2 regions of the Arthrobacter sp. B0316-5-4 genome follow, and region 2 is predicted to be linked to the other one. Evidence: predicted binding sites of a transcription regulator. Region 2 holds the regulator's gene; the other holds the start of a gene.
The links. The regulator Rex, encoded in region 2, represses fermentation and respiration genes when NADH is low (regulators of the CRP and FNR family bind a similar motif). The targets are predictions, from matches to a motif close to CTTGTGAANNNNTTCACAAG.
Positions count from the first base shown of each region.

Region 1 (7,530 bases), on a different contig from region 2:
GAACTTGGCGTAGTAATTCTGGTGCACTTCTTCAGCTTCATAAAAGTCGGGAAGCCGGCTGACCTCGGTCACAATCGGGTCGGACCAGAGGGCCTGTGCACGCTCGATCGCTTCTTCGAACAGCACCTTCTCTTCGGTGGTGGTGTAGAACATCGACGAACGGTACTGGGTACCGACGTCGTAACCCTGGCGGTTCAAGGTGGTGGGGTCGTGGAGGGCGAAGAACATGTCCAGGATGACTTCCTCCGGAACAACTGTTTCGTCGAAGGTTACGGCCACGACCTCCGCATGGCCGGTGGTTCCGGAACAGACTCCGTAGTAGTCGGGATTGCGGACATGGCCGCCGGTATAGCCGGACACAACCGAGCTGACGCCGCGGGTTTTTTGGTAAACGGCATCCAGGCACCAGAAGCAGCCGCCGCCAAGTACGAAAGTTTTCATGTTCTCTTCAATGGATCGGAGGGCTTGATGATTCCCGCAACACCTTACGGGACAATAACGGAGACGGCGGGCGCCGGGACTGCCCGATTCGGCCCAGTAGGTAAGAATAAGAGTATGGAAGCAGTAAACACCGACATTTCTGATGCGGATTCCGGCGAAGATGACGGAACAGTTGAGGCCACGGGGGATCCCACGCTCGGTCAGGTGTTACTGGCTGTGGAGGAACTCTGGCCGGAGTCGCTGGCCGAGGATTGGGACGAGGTAGGCCTGGTTGCCGGCCGGCCCAATGTTCCGGTGAGCAAAGTCCTCTTTGCCGTGGACCCCACCCTGGAAGTCATCGATGAAGCCATCGAGTGGGGTGCCGAGCTGCTGATAACGCACCACCCCTTGCTTCTTAAGGGTGTGAATTCCGTAGCTGCTACGTCAGCCAAGGGCCTGGCCATTCATCGCCTCATTGAGGCCGGGACGGGATTGCTGACAGTGCATACCAATGGTGACTCGGCCGTCGGAGGCGTTTCCGACGTCCTGGCTGACGCCTTCGGATTGGAGAACGTCACGCCCCTGACACCGGCCAGCAACGGATTGCCGGAAGAGGGGATCGGCAGGGTGGGTGACCTTCCAGATCTTGAGACTCTCGGTGATTTTGCGGCCCGCGTCTTTGAGATGCTCCCCGCAGTGGCCGGTGGCGTCCGGGTTGCCGGCGACAAGGACGGGCTGGTCCGCAGGGTGGCCGTTTGCGGTGGTGCAGGAGATAGTTTGCTGGCCGCGGTCCGCGCCAGCAACGCAGATGTTTACGTTACCGCGGACATGCGTCACCATCCGGCCTCCGAGGCCCGTGAAGGGGCCACGAACGGCCGTCCGTACCTGATCGACGTTTCACATTTCGCCAGCGAATGGCTGTGGCTCCCTGCGGCCGCTGAGGCCTTGGGGAACGTACTCGCAGACCAGGGTTTCGACGTCGAGATCCGGGTGAGCAGCACCAACAGCGATCCTTGGGACTTCATACTGACTCCCGGCGGGGACTAGAGTCTAGAAAGATATGGGCAGCCCCGACAGATAGGGGTTGTCCGGCCGCTCCTGATTTCCGGGACCGGCGGTAACAAGCGGAGGTAAGCGTGGCGAAAGCAGCACCGGCAGAACAATACAAATTGCTTGAACTGCAGGGGCTGGATGCCAAGCTCAAGTCGTTGGCCGGCCGCCGGCGGGTACTGGAAACGGACCCTCGCATCACTGACCTCACTGACGCCCTGAACGTGGCCAACGGTGAACTGGGTGCGGCAAAGGTTGCCGTCCACGATGCCGAGACGGAATTGCGTCGTGCCGAGGCTGATGTGGAGCAGGTGGCTACTCGCATCGAACGCGACGAGGCCAGGCTCAACAGCGGTACGGGGTTGTCGAAGGACCTGGTGGCGCTTCAGAGTGACATTGCCTCGCTGAACAAGCGCCGCTCCGACCTTGAGGACGTGGAGCTGGAGATCCTTGAGCGCCTGGACACCCTTCGCGAACGCCAGGCCGCCCAGCAGTCGATCGTCAATGACATCCAGGGTTCCTTTGGCAGTATCCGCGCTGAGCTCGATGAATCCATAGCTGAAATCGCTGCCGAAGAAACCGTCGTTCGTGGGCAGCGGGCCGCTTTTGCGGATTCCCTGGACGCAGGGCTCCTGGCAATCTACGAGAAGACGATTGCCAAGAGGGGAGTGGGCGCCGCCCGTTTGTTCCACGGCAAATCCGAAGGTTCCGGCATGATGCTGAGCCCGGGTGACCTCGCTGAAGTCAAAGCTGCTGCGGAGGACGACATCGTTTTCTGCCCGGACTCAGGTGTGATCCTTGTCCGTTCGACGGAGTGGAACTAAGCCGGACCGAACCTAGCCGGCCAGGATGATGTTCAGCGCGTGCGGCTTGCGGGCCGTGCCCTCTACCAGTTCCGCGGTCCACACTTCCCGGGCTGCCTTGGCCAGTTGATCCGGGGTGGAAGGTGCCTTGCCGCGCCGTGTCAGAAGATGCCGCGCCAGTTCACCCCGGGTGTGTTTAGCGAAGTGGCTGACCACCGTACGTTTGCCGTTCGCCTCACTGAAAACGTTGACGTTCACTGTCTGGGCCGCCGGGGGAGCCCAGGCAGCTGCGTAGGTGCTTGAGCGGCAATCCACCACCAGTTCACCTTCGGCCCGTTTGGTGAGGGCGGCGTTAAGCTGCGGCTTCCAGTACGAGGCGAGGCGTCCGACGTCGGGCAGTGCGGTTCCCATGGACAGGCGGTAGGCGGGAACATGGTCGCCGAAGCCGATGGCACCCCACAACGCCGAGACCACCAGGATGGATTCGGTGGCTTTGCGTCGTTGGGTTGCGGTCATGCTCTTATAGCCCAGGGCGTCGTAGAGGACGCCGGAATAGACCTGATGCGCCGGGGCAGCCGGTTCGGCATGCAGCCGGGTATTACGTTCGACGTCGTCCCGCAAGGAAGCGCCGACGCCCAGCAGCGCCAGGGCGTCCTCATGCGCGCTCACCGTCCCCAAGGCCTCAAGAACGGTGGCACGGTACTGGTTCAGCTCGGGAAAACTCAGTGACTCCCAGTCGATGGCGGGACCTTTGGGGGCGGGGGTTTTGCCTTCGGAAGGCGGAAGCAGAATCAGCACCAGTCGATATTACCGCCGGACTTTCGAGGGTCCCGACGCCGGTAGACTGTATGGCGGATGGGTCGACCAGGCGGTCGCGCGTCACGAAAGTGGCTCGAGGAACGTCCGGGCTCCGCAGGGCAGGGTGGTGGGTAACGCCCACTCGGGGTAACCCGCAGGCCAGTGCCACAGAGAACAGACCGCCTGCGCCCGGTGATGCTTGCATCATGGGGCAGCAGGTAAGGGTGAAACGGTGGTGTAAGAGACCACCAGCTCCCTGGGTGACCGGGGAGGCTAGGTAAACCCCACCCGGAGCAAGGCCAGACAGGACACGTTTGAGGGCTGCCCGCCCGAGTGTCCGGGTAGGCTGCTGGAGGGCGTCGGCAACGGCGTTCGTAGATGGATGGCCGCTACTCCCTTTCCGGTAACGGGAGGGATGACAGAACCCGGCGTATCGGTCGACCCATCCATTTATGACCAGCGCAAACAGTGCGTGTGAGTGATTTCACGCCCTCGAAAGGCCTGCGCCCCTTCCTTCCGCCCTAGAATGGTTACTGAACGTAGATGTTCTGCCGCCGGGACTGCGTTCGCAGCCGGCGGATTTTCTTTGCTCTCGTTCAAGGCGCTGTGGGTGGACCGAAGCCCGCTGGCGCATGTGCCGCAGGACTACTCCGGGCGGCCGCTGCCATCTGCATACGAGGACGTATGTGGTTGACCCAAGGAAGGTAGTTCTGTGAGCCAGACGTCAGATTCTTGTCTTGATAAGTGGATGGGCCGGGAGGCTCTCGCCGAGGCCATGATTCCGGTGATCGGCCGGTTGTACCGGGAAAACAACGTGGTCACCAGCATCCACGGCCGGAGCTTGATCAACAAGTCCACCATGAACATCCTGAAGGCCCACCGCTTCGCGCGGCGGATGAGCAACCACGAGCTCCTGCTCGAAGAAACCGCACCCCTGTTGAACGCCCTGTCGGAGCTCGAACTCGGTGCGGCAGCAATCGACATCGCACGTTTGACCGAGAAATTCCGGGCTGAAGGCAATGGCGCCTCGCTGGATGAATACCTGCGCGCCGAGCTTGCTGAGATCGTTGGAAAGCGCGGAGCAGACGACCGCACCAGCACCGACGTCGTCCTTTATGGTTTTGGCCGTATTGGCCGCCTGCTGGCCCGCATCCTGATCGAAAAGGCCGGCGGCGGTCACGGCCTTCGACTCCGCGCCATCGTGGTCCGCAAGGGTGCAGAGAACGACCTCGTCAAGCGCGCCAGCCTGCTGCGCCGCGACTCCGTGCACGGTTCCTTTGAAGGCACCATCCGCGTGGATGAAGAAGCCAACACCATCACCGCCAATGGCGTCCAGGTCCAGGTCATCTACTCGGACAACCCTGCCACGGTGGACTACACGGCCTACGGCATCAAGGATGCTTTGGTTGTGGACAACACCGGCCGTTGGCGCGACGCCGATGGCCTCTCCCAGCACCTGCAGAGCAAGGGTGTGGCCCGCGTTCTGCTCACCGCACCGGGCAAGGGCGAGCTGAAGAACATCGTCCACGGCATCAACCACCGGGACATTAACGACGACGACAAGATCGTCACCGCCGCGTCCTGCACCACCAACGCCATCACTCCGGTCCTGAAGGCCATCAACGACAAGTTCGGCATCATCCACGGCCACGTCGAAACGGTCCACTCGTTCACGAACGACCAGAACCTGATCGACAACTTCCATAAGGGCGATCGCCGCGGACGTTCCGCTGCGCTGAACATGGTCATCACCGAAACCGGTGCGGCCAAGGCTGTGGCCAAGGCGTTGCCCGAACTGCAGGGCAAGCTCACGGGTAACGCCATCCGCGTCCCCACCCCTGACGTGTCCATGGCCATCCTCAACCTGAACCTTGAGAACGGCACCACGCGGGACGAAGTCAACGCTTTCCTTCGCGAGATGTCCCTTCATTCGGACCTGCGCAAGCAGATTGACTACATCGACTCTCCCGATGTTGTTTCCACGGACTTCGTCGGTTCCCGCCGTGCAGGCATTGTTGATGGCCTCGCGACCATCTCCAACGACAAGAACCTGGTGCTCTACGTCTGGTACGACAACGAATTTGGCTACTCCTGCCAGGTGGTCCGCGTCATGGAGGAAATGGCCGGAGTCAACCCACCGTCGTTCCCCGCCAAGGACGTTATTGCCCCCATCGCGGTGCTCGAAACGGCTGACGCCTAAAGCTCCCGGAACTATTCAGGGGTTTCCCGGCTGTGTCACTGGAAACAGCCGGGAAACCTGACCAAAATGGGCTCATGGAAAATGAATCGACCATTGAGCACGAAACCACACTCGAACACGCGCTGGACGTAGCGCGGGCCAACCACAAACAGGCCCAAAAACTCCTTGACCAGGCCGTGGCGGCCAATGCCACCGGCGATGTCACGGACCAGCGCGTTGAGCAGCTGCGCGGGCTGCTGCAAGTAGCAACCGAAGACCTTCAGCGCGTGATGCGGGAGCAATAAAGCCCCCGCCGTTGACCGCCACCACAGTGTGACTCCTCCTCCACACTGTGGATACTGCTCTGGCTGTCGGGGCCTTGTCCTACGCTCGTAGGACACTGCCTGCCCCCACTGGACGGAGTCCCTTGAGTATCACCTGGTCTGCCTACAAACGCGCCCGGCGTAGGTCCCTTCAAGCCTGGGCCATTCTTGGCCTCGCAGCAGCAACTGTCGTTGCGGGCCTGTGCTGGTTTTTCACCACGGGCCAGTTTGGCGTCGCTGATCCCTGGACGGCCGGCCCCAGCGAGGCGCCCGTCTTCGATCAGACGTTCATGAAGCCGGTCAGTGGTGCAGCCCCGGTTGCTGCCGAAAGTGCAACTGCAGCCCTGGAGCGGCTTGCCGTGAAAGGCAGGGCACCGAAGTCGGACTATGACAGGGCAGCTTTCGGCCAGGCCTGGGCCGACGTGGACCACAACGGATGCGACACCAGGAACGACATCCTGCACAGGGATCTTTCCGCGGTCGAATTCACGGCTGGTTCATCCTGCAAAGTCTCCGGGGGAGTCTTCGACGAGCCCTACACGGGTGCCCACGTGACCTTCCGCAGGGGGCAGGACACCAGCGCCGCCGTCCAAATCGACCATGTAGTGGCTCTCGCCGATGCATGGCAGAAAGGTGCACAGCAGCTCACGGCACAGCAGCGGCAAACGCTGGCCAACGACCCCCTGAACCTCATCGCGGCTGATGGTCCGGCCAACGTCAAGAAAGGGGCCGGGGACGCCGCGACCTGGCTGCCGGCAAACAAGAATTTCCGCTGCCACTATGTAGCGCGGCAAATCTCGGTGAAAACCGCCTACAAGCTCTGGGTTACCGCGGCCGAGAAAGACGCCATGAAGCGCGTACTTTCCGGATGCCCCGAGCAGCAAACCATCTACAACGCCAGGTGACCATGCCCCAGTTGCCAGGTGCCGCCGTCGTCGATCCTTTCCAGCACGACGCGCTGGAGTGACGTTTCGCGTGGCAGCTTATCCAGGTCCTGCAGGCCGCGCTGGCGGAACGTAAAGTACACGGCATCGGTGGGTGCATCCGTGCATCGGTCCAGAGTGAAACGCCGGGCGAAGGAAGCTATGTTGCTATCCGGAAGCCGCTCAACAAGGTAGGGATCGAGCATCCATGAGTCGCACGTGGCAGTGGCTGCCGGTTTGTCCGAAAAATGCCGGGAGAAAAAGCTCCGGGCCTCGGCAAAGCTCGCGTCAACCAAGGCAGGGGACAGGCCGCCGTCTTCAGGAATGTGAACGCCAAGCTCCCACGCGGAACCGTGGTGTTGGTCTGCGCCTTCAGTGTTCCTGACCAAGTGGAACTGCAGGCGGCCCAGGCGGAACAGGTTTCCGGCCATGTGGAGCGTCAGCCAACTCCAGGTGTCCAGCCCAAAGCCGCCGTGAACCCGACGGTTGATGCGCATTTGCAGCCCAACGTCGCCCAATGACGCCGCCGACACCATAGGACTGATTCCCAGGCCCACGTGGTAGGAGTGAACCGCCGGGGCGAAACGGAGCAAGGCTTCGATCCAGTCTGTCTCGCTGGCGTCATTTGCCTGGATGCTGTCCAGCGGAAACGTCCCGAGGCGCTCCTGCAGGGCAGCCATGGCCTGCAGGACTGCTGCATTGGGCGGTGTGGCCAAGAGAGCGGAACACTCCGCGGCGTCATCGCCTGAGATGTCCAAGAGCTCGAAGAGTTCTGTTAGGGCGCTGGTGGCCATGGACTCAGTGTCCAAAGGGATCGGGGTCGACGCCGGGCATCCACGTCAGGCCAGGCACGCCCCAACCGTTCTTCTTGGCCTGCTTCATGGCTTTCCTGGCGTACCGGTCCGTCAGGCGGTTCACGTAGAGTTTCCCGTCAAGGTGGTCGAACTCGTGCTGCAGGATGCGGGCGAACCAGCCCGTGGCCTCGAAGTCCACCGGCTTGCCGTCGCCGTCGAAGCCCTGGACGCGGGTCCACT
Region 1 covers NZ_JBNHFN010000002.1:855,354-862,883, reverse strand. The annotation lists gene msrA (peptide-methionine (S)-S-oxide reductase MsrA) at 1-441, opposite strand, end outside; gene AC5RU9_RS08310 (Nif3-like dinuclear metal center hexameric protein) at 556-1,467, shown strand; gene AC5RU9_RS08305 (zinc ribbon domain-containing protein) at 1,557-2,294, shown strand; gene AC5RU9_RS08300 (YaaA family protein) at 2,307-3,071, opposite strand; RNA gene rnpB (RNase P RNA component class A) at 3,130-3,520, shown strand; gene AC5RU9_RS08290 (glyceraldehyde-3-phosphate dehydrogenase) at 3,784-5,271, shown strand; gene AC5RU9_RS08285 (hypothetical protein) at 5,346-5,555, shown strand; gene AC5RU9_RS08280 (HNH endonuclease family protein) at 5,678-6,478, shown strand; gene AC5RU9_RS08275 (acyltransferase domain-containing protein) at 6,463-7,290, opposite strand; gene def (peptide deformylase) at 7,295-7,530, opposite strand, start outside.
Region 1: the regulator Rex is predicted to act here: its motif matches at 3,543-3,562, upstream of AC5RU9_RS08290 (glyceraldehyde-3-phosphate dehydrogenase).

Region 2 (7,530 bases):
AGGAAGGAGACCAGCCCGGCGAGCAATGCCACGGGCACAGCCAGCAGCAGGGATCCGTTGAGGATGGTCTCGGCGAAGGGACTGTTCACGGTTCTACTCGGCCACTGCAGAGGTGATGAGGGCTTTCAGGGTGCTCTTTTCGATCTCGCCGAGCACACGGGAGGCAACCTTGCCCTCTTTGTCAAGGACCAAAGTTGTGGGCACCGCTCCCGGTGGGACGATTCCCGACACGGAGAGCAGCACTGCCCCGTCCTTGTCGTTGAAGCTCGGGTACGTGAGGTTGAAGGTCTTGTCGAAGGCCTCAGCCGTTGGTTGCTCGTCGCGCAGGTTCACCCCGAAGAACTGGACGCCCTGGTCCTTGAATTCCTGGTGCAGTGCTTCAAGCTGTGGAGCTTCGATGCGGCACGGAGCGCAGGCGGCAAACCAGAAGTTGAGGACGGTGACTTTGCCCAGCAGGTCCTCCGGCTTAACTTCCGCGCCGGTGAACAGTGCGCCTTTGAGTGCCACGGGAGCGGAGCGGTCAGCCTTGGCGAACTCGGTCACTGAACCGTCGCCGGCTACGTAGTTCTTGTTGTCGCCCTTCCTGGCCTGTTCGGCCAGGGAGTCCTGCTGGGCACATGCTGAAAGGCCCATGGTGAGTCCGGCGAGCAGGACGCCACCTGCAGTCAGTACGCCGCGGCGTGAAAGATTCTTGTCCATGATCCTTAGGCTCCGGGGGTGCTCGCGGCGCCGGGGAGCAACGCTGCGGCGGGTTCGCTGTATTCGACGTGGACGATCTTGCCGTCGTCGTCGAGGGTCAGGGAAGTCAGGGAGGTGAGCGTGCATTCACGCTTGCGGGGGTCGTGCGCCAGCCGGCGGCCTTCGGCCGTCAAGCGGGTGGACCAGATGGGCAGTTGGTGGCTCACCAGTATGGCCTCGGCACCGTCGCCGCCCAACTCGATGGCCTTGACGCGGGCGTCCTCAACGGCGGCCAGGACACGGGCAGCCTGCTCTTTGTACGGCTCACCCCAGGACGGCCGCATGGGATTGCGGAAGTAGAACCAGTGCTTGGGCTTGAGGAATTCGCTCTTGGTGGGGTGGAGTCCCTGGAAGTGGTTCTCTGCCTCGATGATGCGCGGTTCCGTATGGATCTCAAGGCCCAGGGCCTCAGCTGTGGGCATCGCCGTTTCCTGCGCGCGGGTCAGCGGTGAGGCCACCAGGTGCACTATCTTGGCGCCCTGGGCAGCCTGTACCGAGAAGTGGTCGGCCAGCATGCGGGCCATCTCGCGGCCTCGTTCGGAGAGGTGGAATTCCGGCAGGCGACCGTACAGGACGCCGTCGGGATTATGGACCTCGCCATGGCGAAGCAGATGGACAGTTGCTTGGGGCATGTTTACCAGTTTCTCAAAGAAGCGGGGCGATCCGAAATCTTCTACCGCTAGTAGAACTCAAAGTTTTACAGAAATGTTCCGTGGAGTTGGAATAAAAGATGCATATGCATGTTTATACTAGACACGAAGCTCGGTTGACGCTTCAAGCAATGAGTTCGACCGGGCAAGCACGCAGTACCTTCCACTACCCATAGGAGCAACACCATGATGACCCTTCCCGCTTCCGTCACCACCGGCACCTGGACCCTCGACGCTTCCCACAGCGAGATCGGCTTCACCGTCCGCCACGCAGGCATCAGCAAGGTCCGCGGCCAGTTCAAGGACGCCTCCGCCACCTTGGAAGTTGGCGAAACCCTGGCTGACTCCAAGGTCTCCGCAACCATCCAGACCGCCAGCTTCGACTCCGGCGACGTCAACCGCGACGGCCACGTCAAGGGCGAAGACTTCTTCGATGTGGAGAAGTTCCCGGAAATCACGTTCGTTTCCCGCCACGTCAAGGCCAACGGAAACAGCTTCGACCTCGTGGGAGATCTCACAATCAAGGGCGTGACCAAGGAAGTTTCCATCGAGACCGAGTTCAACGGTGTGGCCGTTGATCCCTTCGGCAACACCCGCGCCGGCGTTTCCGGCGAGACCACCATCAGCCGCAAGGAATTCGGCCTCACCTGGAACGCAGTCCTCGAAGCCGGTGGCGTCCTGGTCAGCGACAAGGTAGTCATCAACCTGGAACTCGCGTTCATCGCTCCGGCTGCCGCGTAAGTCCAGCCTGGACCACCCAGACGGCGCCTCCACAGCATCACGCTGCGGGGGCGCCGTTTCGCTGTCTCGGAGATCACCCGCCAATTATTCGGCAGATACCCCCTGGTTAGCTGCGAGTTGGCTCCGAATTTCCTATGCATCCTTCAACCGCCGGTCTAAAGTGATGCCATGAGTACCCCAGACGAAGCACCACAGCCTCAGCAGCCCGGCTCACAGCCTCCGCAGCCCGGCAATGTTCCTCCTGCGGGTTACCAGCCTCCGCAGGACTACCAACCACCACAGGGCTACCAGCCCCCATCGCAACCGGGGCAGTACTCCCAGCCCGGAGCGGCCCAACCTGGACCAAGCCAGCCCGGACCGGCTCAGCCCGGCGCCGGCCAGCCCGGGTTCCACTTCGAAATGCCTACCGACGGTCCGCGCAACTTCAACGACGTCATGCCACAAGGCGGCTTCTCGGGAATGTTCAAAACCCAGGGCCTGCCCACGGAGTTGAAGGTGTCCTACTTCATCTGGGTGATCTCCGGACTCCTGGGCCTGCTGTTTGGCCTCATCGGGTTCTTCGCCATCATCGCCCTTTTCGCTTTTGCCCCCGGAGTTGCGGCCATCCTGCTGATTCTCCTGATCCTCAGCCTTGCAGTGGCCGCGGCACAGGTGATCCTTGCAATGAAGATGAAGGAAGGCAAAGAGTGGGCCCGCCTCGGCCTCACCATTGTGGCCGGTGTTTCATTGCTCCTCACCATTTTCAGTGCCGCCAGCGCCGGCGGATCCAGCACGGGTCTCGGCAGCAACTGGTTCGGATTCCTGGTCAGCGCAGTCGCCGTCGTACTGATGTGGCTGCCCAACTCACAACTCTGGTTCAAGGCAGTCAAGGGCCAGGTTTAGCGTTCACGCAAGTGCCGCCGTCGAGCCTTAAATGACGGGAAGGCCGCGGTGAAATCCCCTCCGGATTCCCGCGGCCTTCATCATGAAGGCGTAAGCCCACATGATGATTTTCGCCGTAGCCATGGAATTCCTGCGTGTGTTTGGCTATAGCGTCAGACCCGGGATGTACGGTGGAACCAGAACCACGCTGGGGGCAGGGTCATTTTGCTGATCCCGGCGGCCGAACCAGCAGTCGAACAAGCAAAGGAATGCCATGAGCAACCCTCCCTACCCGCCGTCGAACCCGGGTGACGCCAACCAGCCTGAGCAGACCGGCTCGCAGCCGTCCGCACCGCAGTACGGGCAGCAGTCCCCGCCGCCCGCCGCGCCCCAGTACGGACAGCAGCCGTCCGCACCTCAGTACGGCCAGCAGTCCCCGCCCGCCGCGCCGCAATACGGGCAGCAGTCTGCGCCGCAGTACGGCCAGCAGGCTTCCCCCTACGGCCAGGGCCCGGCCGCTCCCCAGTACGGGCAGGACACCAACTGGCCGAGCCAGCAGCCTGGCCCCACCACGGTTCCGCCGATGGTCAACTACGCCTTCTGGATGATCATCGCCGCCGGCGTCCTCTCGGCCATCAGTTCGCTGCTCCTTGCAACCACCGGTGCTGACGCCTTCATCAACGCCATGAACCAGCAGGCTGCGCAGCAGGGCACCGACCTTCCCGCAGGGACCATGGAGGGCATGCGCGGAGCCATCTCCGTGAGCGCCATCGTTGGCGCGGTCATCTCCCTGGGCCTTTACGCCCTGGTTGCTTTCAACGTCCGCAAGGGCAAGAACTGGGCAAGGATCCTGGGCACCGTCTTCGCCGCCATCTCCGTCCTCGGCCTGACCAGCCTCTTCCAGTTCGGCGCAACCTACGGTGTACTGCAGCTCGTGGTGATCCTGCTGGGTGTTGCAGCGATCGTCATGCTCTACCTGCCGGCGTCGGCTCCGTACTTCCGGAAGCCCCAGCCGTTCGGCAACCCGTACCAGGCTCCGTACGGCCGCTAAACCAGCGGGCCTGTTCAAAGGCAACCCAGCGGGCGTGGACCCGGCGAAGGCTAAACAGCCTGGCCCGGTGTCTGCGCCCGTTGTGCGTGGTAAGCCAGAATTTGTAGCTCCGTGGCCATGTCCACCTTGCGGAGGTTGACGTGCGGCGGGACCTGCAGCAGCACCGGAGCGAAACTCAGGATGCTCCGGATACCTGCGGCGATCACGCGGTCGCAGACTGCCTGCGCCACGGTGGCCGGCAACGCGAGCACCACCATGTTCGTGTGCGTACGCTCCAGCACCCGTTCCAACTCGGCTGAGTCGCTGACCCGCAGCCAGCCCACCTCGTTGCCGATCACCATGGGGTCAGCATCAAAAATGGCGACAACGTCGAAACCCCTGGATTCGAAGCCGCCGTACCGGGCCAGCGCCTTGCCGAGGTTACCCGCACCGACGATCGCGACCTTCCAGTCATGGGTCAAGCCCAACGCCGCGGCGATGTGACGGCTCAAGTATTGGACCTCGTAGCCCACGCCGCGGGTCCCGTACGAACCCACGTAGGAGAGGTCTTTGCGGAGGGTGGATGAACTAACTCCGGAGGCTTCGGCGAGAGCTTCGGATGAAACCCGCTCCACGCCTTCTGCCAGCAAAGAGTTGAGCGCACGCAAATAGAGAGTCATCCGGGCCACAGCCGCGGGTGGGATCTGCTTGGCGGCAGGTTCGTTGTCCTCGGATGTTGCTTCCGCGGACGGTTCCAGCGCAGTCACGGTATTCTCCATTGCGTCGCTTTGTTGTTCCACTCTATGACCCCCGGGCGGGCTCAACCAAAGCGATTACTTACGGGTAACCGCACCCTCAGCCCTCCAGGGCTTTCTTCAAGGTGCGCGTCAGCCGCTGCTCGTCGATCTTCCAGAAGTCCCGCTGCACACCGTCAACAAGGACCACGGGAATCTCCTCCGCGAAGCGCTCCCGCAGCTGCGGATCGCCGTCGATACTTTGCTCTTTCCACTCCAGGCCAAGGCTTGTGGTTACACGCTCGACGGCGGCACGCGCCTCCGTGCAGAGGTGGCAGTCAGCTTTGGTGAGGAGTACGACGTCGGGAGTAGCCATGGGATAACGGTAACCGCCCCGCCAACCCTCACTCACATCCCACCCCCATCCCACCAACCCTCACTCACATCCCACCCCCATCACGCCAACCGTCACTCACATCCCACCCCACCGGAGCGGGTGTCAGTGCGCCACCAGCGAGGTGCATCAGCCATTGACTAGACTCAAGTCATGCCCGAGGAGAAGAACGCCGTGGTCGCCGCAGCTGCCAAAGCGCAGAAGCACACCGGCGAAGCTGCTTTCTTCGACGTCGACAACACGTTGATGAAGGGCGCCAGCCTCTTTCATGTGGCCCGGAAGATGTACGAACGCAAGGCGTTCACCTTGCCGCAGGCCGCTGGCTTCGCATGGAAGCAGTTCAAATTCGTGATGCGCGGCGAGAACATGGAAGACGTTCACGCTGTAAGGGACTCCGCGCTCACACTGGCGGCAGGCATCACCGTCGATGACATCAAAGCCTTGGGCGAAGAAGTCTACGACGAGATGATCGAGTCACGGATCTGGCCCGGAACCAAAGCGCTGGCCGAACAGCACCTCAGGGTCGGCCGCAAAGTGTGGCTGGTTACGGCGACCCCGATCGAGGTGGCTACTGTGATCTCAACCCGCCTGGGCCTGACCGGCGCGCTGGGGACTGTCGGCGAAGTGCACGACGGCATGTACACAGGGAAGCTCGTGGGCGACATCCTGCACGGACCCGCTAAGGCAGTCGCGGTCCAGCTGGTCGCCGACCGCGAAGGGTTGGACCTGGACCACTGCTGGGCCTACAGCGATTCTGCCAACGACATCCCCTTGCTGACCATGGTGGGGCACCCCGTCGTCATCAACCCGGACGCGAAGCTCCGCCGGCACGCCCGCGACAACAATTGGCCCGTCTACGACTTCCGGGCCGGTCGTCGAGCCGCAACACTCGGGCTCAAAGCAGCTACGGTGGGCGGCGCGATTTATGGCTTGTGGCGCGGCTTCTCCAGATTCCGCGGCCCCCGCATCTGACCCTCTCTCACATCCCACCGTCTTCAGGCCATCCCTCTCTCACATCCCACCCCCTTCAGGCCAACCCTCTCGCACATCCTCGGGAGGTGGCCTCGATCCCTGTGGATAACTTCTGCACCCCCATCGGTATCTGGGTCAGAATGCCGGTATGCAGATTCCCATACCCGTACCCTCCAAGCTGGCATCCGCCCCATTCACTCTCTCGGAGGCCCAGGCGGCCGGCCTCGCCCATCCTCAGCTCTGGAAGCGCGTCAGCATTGAGGCTGTAAGCAAGGGCATCTACCGTCCGAAGGACTGGGCCTTCGATCTGGAATCGGCTGCTCGCTCGCTCTCGGCGGCGAGCCCTGGCGCTTGGATCTCACATGTCACTGCTGCCAAGATTCACGGATTCTCACTCCCACCTTGGCTATCAGATTCACATGAGCTGCATCTGAGCAAGCCACGGACTCTGCCTGCAGTGCGACGAAAAGGCGTTATCGGCCACACCGTCGTTGTCTCGAAGGATGAAATAGAGCTCAGTCACGGCATGTGGATCAGTACACGGTCCAGGACTTGGTTGGACTTGGCCCGGATTCTTCCGCTGAATGAACTGGTCGGCGTTGGCGACGAACTCATTCGCGTCCCTAGGCCGGAGTTTGAGCAAAGGGAACTGCCGTTCACGACTATCCACGAACTTCGCAATATGGTCGATCGCCACAAGAACTTGCAGGGTGTTGTCCGTGGGAGGGAAGCACTGGACCTGATGCGGGTCGGTGCAGACTCGGCGCCGGAGACTGCGCTCCGTCTGGCTATGCTCGATGCCGGCCTTCCCGCCCCGGAACTACAGGTACGGCTCTACATCAACGATCCCTTCTCGCCTTCAGCCGACCTCGGCTACCGCCAGCGTCGGATCGCAATCCAGTACGACGGCGGTCATCACCTTGGGCACGAACAGATCCTCAGCGATCGGCGCAGGGACAAGGCATTCGAGGCAGCGGGGTGGACTGTGCTCATCTTCGGGAAGTCGGATCTCGCAGACAACTTCGCGAATGCCACCCGTCAGATCAAAAAGGCGCTAAGAAACGGCTGGGTGGACCCGTCGGTCCAGGCGGGCTTCGCGCAGCCGCACGAGTGAGAGAGCGTCCGGGGGAAACAGGCGGGACGTGAGAGAGGGACGGGGATGCAAAAATGCCCGCCACCTCAAAAGGCAACGGGCATTCACGCTTGATGAAGTATCTCTACTTCTTATTGCGGCGCTGGTGGCGGGTCTTGCGAAGCAGCTTGCGGTGCTTCTTCTTGGCCATACGCTTGCGGCGCTTCTTAATAACTGAACCCACGAAAGTTCCTTACAAACTAGAAGGTCCTGTCTGTTGGAACGGATCCGCGGAAGCAGACAGTACAACTGACAGATTCTTACATTGACGTAAAACG
Region 2 covers NZ_JBNHFN010000001.1:843,326-850,855, forward strand. The annotation lists gene AC5RU9_RS03830 (cytochrome c biogenesis CcdA family protein) at 1-89, opposite strand, end outside; gene AC5RU9_RS03835 (TlpA family protein disulfide reductase) at 94-699, opposite strand; gene AC5RU9_RS03840 (histidine phosphatase family protein) at 705-1,370, opposite strand; gene AC5RU9_RS03845 (YceI family protein) at 1,578-2,129, shown strand; gene AC5RU9_RS03850 (hypothetical protein) at 2,298-3,011, shown strand; gene AC5RU9_RS03855 (hypothetical protein) at 3,265-4,041, shown strand; gene AC5RU9_RS03860 (redox-sensing transcriptional repressor Rex) at 4,092-4,799, opposite strand; gene AC5RU9_RS03865 (glutaredoxin family protein) at 4,876-5,130, opposite strand; gene AC5RU9_RS03870 (HAD family hydrolase) at 5,302-6,120, shown strand; gene AC5RU9_RS03875 (DUF559 domain-containing protein) at 6,269-7,234, shown strand; gene AC5RU9_RS03880 (30S ribosomal protein bS22) at 7,338-7,436, opposite strand.